Regions from separate parts of the Bradyrhizobium sp. USDA 4506 genome, predicted to be linked through region 2. Evidence: riboswitches for the same ligand, from Rfam matches in the RefSeq annotation. Region 2 holds a riboswitch; the other holds the start of a gene.

Evidence for each region. Region 2 has a riboswitch for S-adenosylmethionine ahead of metX (homoserine O-acetyltransferase MetX). Riboswitches for the same ligand answer to the same signal wherever they lie in the genome.
Region 1: another riboswitch for S-adenosylmethionine. It lies ahead of ACVIHF_RS38395 (O-succinylhomoserine sulfhydrylase); the one in region 2 lies ahead of metX (homoserine O-acetyltransferase MetX).

What each region holds. Positions count from the first base shown of each region.
Region 1 covers NZ_JBSSBM010000002.1:7,718,949-7,722,149, reverse strand. Annotated here, with positions in the region: gene ACVIHF_RS38400 (2'-deoxycytidine 5'-triphosphate deaminase) at 1-836, opposite strand, end outside; SAM riboswitch at 971-1,050, shown strand; gene ACVIHF_RS38395 (O-succinylhomoserine sulfhydrylase) at 1,127-2,320, shown strand; gene ACVIHF_RS38390 (SDR family NAD(P)-dependent oxidoreductase) at 2,372-3,145, opposite strand.
Region 2 covers NZ_JBSSBM010000002.1:5,961,042-5,964,242, reverse strand. Annotated here, with positions in the region: gene hisC (histidinol-phosphate transaminase) at 1-614, opposite strand, end outside; gene ACVIHF_RS30345 (chorismate mutase) at 714-1,562, opposite strand; SAM riboswitch at 1,737-1,816, shown strand; gene metX (homoserine O-acetyltransferase MetX) at 1,902-3,107, shown strand; gene metW (methionine biosynthesis protein MetW) at 3,104-3,201, shown strand, end outside.

The DNA of each region.
Region 1 (3,201 bases), 1.8 Mb from region 2:
ACCATCTCCGCGGCGTAGTCCGGCGGCACCTGCACCGCCTCTTTCGACGCCAGGATGTAGAACTCGCCGGGATCGAGAATGAGACTGCCGTCGGGCCGGGCCTTGATCGGCTCCCAGAAGTCGTCGACGGCATAGCCGCCGCGGCGATCGACATCGACCACGCCGGTATGGCGCTTGGCGCGATAGCCGACGAAGCCGCCCGAGCTCTCGCCGGAAAGATCGACGGAAAGCGCAACGCCATCGGAGAGATCGGCATCGTCGATATCGACCAGCCGCTCGGCGGCATGCAGCGCATCGAGCTCGTCGGCGGTCAGCGTCGCCTCGCCGATCCGGAAGCGGACCTGGCTGAGCCGCGAACCCTCGCGCAGCAGCACGGGAAACGTCTTCGGGCTGATCTCGGCGTAGAGCGGGCCGTGATAGCCGGCGCCGATCATGTCGAAGCGGCGGGTACCGTCGGCGATCACGCGGGTGAAGACGTCGAGCCGTCCGGTCGAGCTCTTCGGGTTGGCCGCGGCCACGATCTCCGGCGGCAGCGCCAGGCTCTCCAGCAGCGGCACGATGTAGACGCAGTTGGTCTCCAGCACCGCGCCGTCGGACAGATCGATCTCGTGCAGCTTCAGCTCGTCGATCCGCTCGGCGACAGTGGCATCGGGTCCCGGCAGGAAGCTGGCGCGGACCCGGTAGGCGATGTCGCCAAGGCGCAGATCGAGGCTGGCCGGCTGGATCTGGCTCTCGACGAAGTCATAGGCGGGCAGAATGAGGCCGGCCTCCGCCATCTCCGCGATCATGCGGTCGGGCAGGATTCCGTTGGATTCATCTTCCAGCGTGAACGACACGATGCGGTCCCTCGGCGATCCCTCGAGATGGCCCAAAAATCATACTCCAGGCGGCCATCAAGCCCCAAAATATGGGCTTTTACGGGTTATCCGATGACCGTCTTGACGGAAAGGGCGCGAGGGAATATCAGCTGCACTTATCCCGTGGTGATTTGAGCCGGCCGGCTTGCAGCCACGTTAAATAAGTCGCTAAACAGGCCGGGGACAGTGTGATCCCGGCTTGTGGAGGTTGCTCCAGGCCGGTTTTTTTGTGGCCATTCTCCAGGGGAAATGGCCACCTCGGAGGTCACATGTCTGAATCTGAAACCACGGCCCGCTTTCGTCCCGAAACCCGCCTTGTCCATGGCGGCACGCTGCGCTCGCAATTCGGGGAGACGTCGGAAGGGCTGTTTCTCACCCAGGGCTACGTCTACGACACCGCCGAGCAATGCGAGGCGCGCTTCAAGGGCCAGGACCCCGGCTTCATCTATTCGCGCTATTCCAACCCGACCATTGCGATGTTCGAGCGCCGCATGATCGAGCTCGAGGGCGCGGAAGCCGCGCGCTCGACCGCGACCGGCATGGCCGCGGTGACCACCGCGATCCTCGCCCCGCTGAAGGCCGGCGATCATGTGGTGGCCTCGAAGGCCCTGTTCGGCTCCTGCCTCTACGTGGTGCAGGACCTGTTGCCGCGCTACGGCATCGAGACGACGCTGGTCGACGGCCTCGACCTCGACCAGTGGCAGCGCGCGTTGCGGCCGAACACCAAGACCTTCTTCCTGGAGAGCCCGACCAATCCGACGCTCGACGTGCTCGACATCGGCGCGATCGCAGAGATCGCGCATAGCGGCGGCGCCCGGCTGATCGTCGACAACGTGTTTGCGACGCCGATCTGGCAGAGCCCGCTGTCGCTCGGCGCCGACGTCGTGGTCTATTCCGCAACCAAGCATATCGACGGCCAGGGCCGCTGCCTCGGCGGCGTCATCCTGTCGTCGGAGGCCTTCATCGCCGAGCACATCCACAATTTCATGCGCCAGACCGGGCCGTCGCTGTCGCCGTTCAACGCCTGGGTGCTGCTGAAGGGGCTGGAGACGCTCGGCGTCCGCGTCCGCGCCCAGACCGAGAACGCGGCGAAGATCGCCGAGGCGCTGGCCAGGCATCCGAAGATCACGCGGCTGGTTTATCCGGGCCGCCCCGATCATCCGCAGGCCGAGACGGTGAAGAAGCAGATGGGCGCCGGCTCGACGCTGGTCGGCTTCGAGGTGAAGGACGGCAAGGCCGGTGCCTTCCGCTGCCTCAACGCGCTGAAGATCTCGCGCATCTCCAACAATCTCGGCGATGCCAAGAGCCTGGTCACGCATCCCGCGACCACGACGCATCAGCGCCTGGCGCCGGAGGCCCGCGCCGAGCTCGGCATCAGCGAAGGTTTCGTTCGCTTCTCGGCCGGGCTCGAGCATCCCGACGATCTGATCGAGGATTTCGAGCGGGCGCTGGAGCAAGTCTGAAGCAACGCGTCGTGGCCGGGCTTGCCCGGCCACGACGGCTTCTCTTGAAGATTAAGTCGCAGCCGTCGTGACGCCGCCGTCGACCACGATGGTCTGGCCGGTCATGAAGGTCGACGCGTCGGAAGCGAGATAGGCCACAGCGCCTGCGATCTCGTCGGGCTCGCCGATGCGGCGGAGCGGCGTCGATGCGGTGCGGCGCTTCAGATTGTCCGGGTCCTCCCACAGCGCGCGGGCGAAATCGGTCTTCACCAGGCCCGGCGCCACGCAATTGACGCGCACGCCCTTCGGGCCCCACTCGCCGGCGAGGCTGCGGCACAGTGCGAAGTCGGCCGCCTTGGAGATGCCGTAGGCGCCGATCACGGTCGAGCCGCGCAGGCCGCCGATCGAGGAGATGATCACGACCGAACCCTTGCCGCGCTCGGCCATCTGCGGGATCGCCAGCGCGGACAGCCAGATATTGCTCTTGACGTTCGAGCCCATGATCTTGTCGAACGCCTCGTCGGTGATGTCGAGCAGCGGGCCGTAATAGGGATTCACCGCGGCGTTGCAGACCAGGATGTCGATCTTGCCGTAATGCTTGATCGTCCCCGAGACCAGCGCCTCGACCTCGTTGCGGCGCGCGATGTTGCAGGGGATGACGAGCGCATCGCCGCCCGCCTTCTTGATGCCGTCGGCGACTTCCTGGCAAGCATCCGCCTTGCGCGAGGAGATCACGACCTTGGCGCCGAGTTTTGCCAAAAGCTCCGCCGATGCGCGGCCGATGCCGCGGCTCGAGCCGGTGATGACCGCGACCTGGCCGGTGAGATCGAACGGGGTGTTTTTCATTGTTGTTGTTTCCCTGTTATTTGCACGTCATTCCGGGGCGCGACGCAGTCGCGAAC
Region 2 (3,201 bases):
TCGATGCCGAGCTCGTAGTCGTTGCGCGAGACATAGTCGGCATAGGCGGCATCGAGCACCAGCAGCACATGCGAGGGCAGCGCGGCGCGCAGCCGCTTGACCTCGTCGAACGGGATATAGGTGCCGGTCGGATTGTTCGGGTTGGCGAGCCACACCAGCTTGGTCTTCGGCGTCACCACCTTGAGAATGGCGTCGACGTCGGCGGTAAAGTTGGTCTCGGCCGCGATCACGTTCCTGGCGCCGTTCGCCATGGTGGCGATCGGGTAGACCAGGAAGCCGTGGGTGGTCGAGATCGCCTCGTCGCCGGGGGCGAGATAGGTGTGCGCCAGCAGGTTGAGGATTTCGTCGGAGCCGGCGCCGCAGATGATGCGGTCGGGATCAAGCCCGTAGGCGCGGCCGATCGCCTCGCGCAGCACGCGCGAGGTGCCCTCCGGATAGTCCTCGAGATGGTCAGCCGCGGCCTTGTAGGCCGCGATCGCCTTCGGAGATGGCCCGAACGGCGTCTCGTTGGCGGACAGCTTGAACACCTTGCGGCCCGGTTCCGGCACCGGGCTCTTGCCGGGCGTGTAGGGCGCAATATCGAGGATGCCGGGGTTCGGCACGGGGCGGGACATCATCAACTCCGAACAGAGCGTTTTCGAGCGAAGTGGATACCGGTTCGCGTGAAGAAAACGCGTCAAAACAAAAGTCTGGACGGGCGGCTGGCTCTTGCTTCAGGTCCTGGCCGATCCGTTAGAGGGCACCGTATAGCGCGTTGCGTGGCTGCCGACGAGGGCCGACGAGCGAACCGAGGCGCCGGCCTTGATCAGGGCGAGCTTGATGGCCTCGAAATCGTGGCCGGTGACCGAGATCAGGAGCGCCGCGCCGTCGAAAGCGGTGTCGGGGACCGCGACGATCTCGGCGAGCGGCGCAAGCGCCCGGGCGACATCGGCGTTCCAGCCGGAGACGCGCACGCTCCAGGTCTGCACTTCGGTGACCATGGCGTCGTCGGCGACCCGCGAGATCACGAACACCGGCAGCGCGGCGGGATGGTCGGCGCGTTCGAGGAACGGCAGCCGCGCGATGATCTTCGGCGCGCCATCGGCCTCGAGCGCATTCCACCACGGCGTGCGGCTCGCGATCGCGGAGACCAGCGCGAGGTCGCCCTTCGATTTCGCCACCGCCTCGACCGCGGCCTGCGCGCTGAAATGCGACACGTAGGGCACCACGAAGCCGAAGTGAAACCGCGCCGAGTCGCGCATGGCCGATTCGCCGACGGAAACATCGGCATGCACCGCGAATGGCGCCTGCACATAGGTGAAGGTCGAGATGATGACGCGCCAGATGCTCTCGATGGTGTCGAGCGGCAGGATGCCGCGATGACGCCGCACCAGCTCGCGCATCATGCTGGCCTCGCGCGCCGGGCGGAATGCCGAGCCGACCTCCTGGGTCTTCTTGACCTGGATCAGGCGGTCGATGATGTCGCCGCGCGCCATCAACAGGCGGTGAACCTGCTCGTCGATCGCATCGATCTCCTTGCGCAGATCCTGCAGCGAGGGCGGCGACGGGGGTGGGTTGGACATGCTCTCAAACCTTGTCGTCGGGGCGGCCCGGTGCCGCGTCGGACAGGGTCCCTGATTAGGAAAGACGGGCAGCGAAAGCAAAGAGAAACGTCGCAGGCGTGCCTTGCGCATTCGGTTAACCAATTGGCCGTGGGCAGGGCTGTCTTGACGGCGGGGGGCGTGGGGACTACGTTCCCTGCGTCCCGTGGTCATTTGAGCCGGCCGGCTTGCAGCCACGTTAAACAACTCGCTAAACAGGCCGGGGACCTTATCAGCTCCCGGCCGAACCTTTGTTCAGGCCGGGTTTTTTATTGGCCTGAGGTCCGTCGAGCCCTCCCGCGCGGAGGCAGGGTCGCCTAGATGAGCAACGTGCGTCCGATACCGAGCCCACAAACCCCGAGCGATGATCGCGCCCATGAGGCCGACCATCCGTCGTCATTGGTGGCGAAGTTCGGGATGGACCAGCCGCTCAAGCTCGATTGCGGCGTCGATCTCGCACCATTCCAGATCGCCTACCAGACCTATGGCGAGCTCAATGCCGACCGCTCCAACGCGATCCTGGTCTGCCACGCGCTGACCGGCGATCAGCATGTCAACAACATCCATCCCGTCACCGGCAAGCCCGGCTGGTGGGAGACCATGGTCGGCGCCGGTCGGCCGATCGATCCCGAAAAATACTTCATCATTTGCTCCAATGTGATCGGCGGCTGCATGGGCTCGACCGGCCCCGCGTCGTTGAACCCCGCGACCGGCAAGGTGTGGGGACTCGATTTCCCGATCATCACCATCCCCGACATGGTGCGCGCGCAGGCGATGCTGATCGATCGCCTCGGCATCAATACGCTGTTCTGCGTGGTCGGCGGTTCGATGGGCGGCATGCAGGTGCTGCAATGGACCGCGGCCTATCCGGAGCGCGTATTCTCGACGCTCGCGATCGCCTGCTCGACGCGCCACTCGGCGCAGAACATCGCGTTCCACGAGCTCGGCCGCCAGGCCGTGATGGCTGATCCGGACTGGCGCGGCGGCCGCTATGTCGACGAGGACACCCATCCGCACCGTGGATTGGCGGTGGCGCGGATGGCCGCGCACATCACCTATCTCTCGGACGCCGCGCTGCACCGCAAGTTCGGACGGCGGATGCAGGACCGCGAGCTGCCGACCTTCTCGTTCGATGCGGACTTCCAGGTCGAGAGCTACCTGCGCTATCAGGGCTCGTCCTTTGTCGAGCGCTTCGACGCCAACTCCTATCTCTATTTGACCCGCGCGATGGACTATTTCGACATCGCCGCCGACCACAACGGTGTGCTGGCGAAGGCGTTCGCTGGCATCCAGACCCGGTTCTGCGTGGTGTCCTTCACCAGCGACTGGCTGTTTCCGACCTCGGAATCGCGCGCGCTGGTGCATGCGCTGAACGCGTCGAGCGCACGGGTGTCGTTCGCCGAGATCGAGACCGACAAGGGCCACGACGCCTTCCTGCTCGATGTGCCGGAATTCCTCGAGATCTCCCGTGCCTTCCTGCTGGCCGCAGGCAAGGCGCGCGGCCTGAAGGACGGCGGCCGGTCATGAGCATGCAGCAGACATTGCCCTTGCCGGGTATCGCGCCGGAGCGGACCGGCGGCTATCGCACCGATCATCTGCTGGTCGCCGACATGGTGCGGCC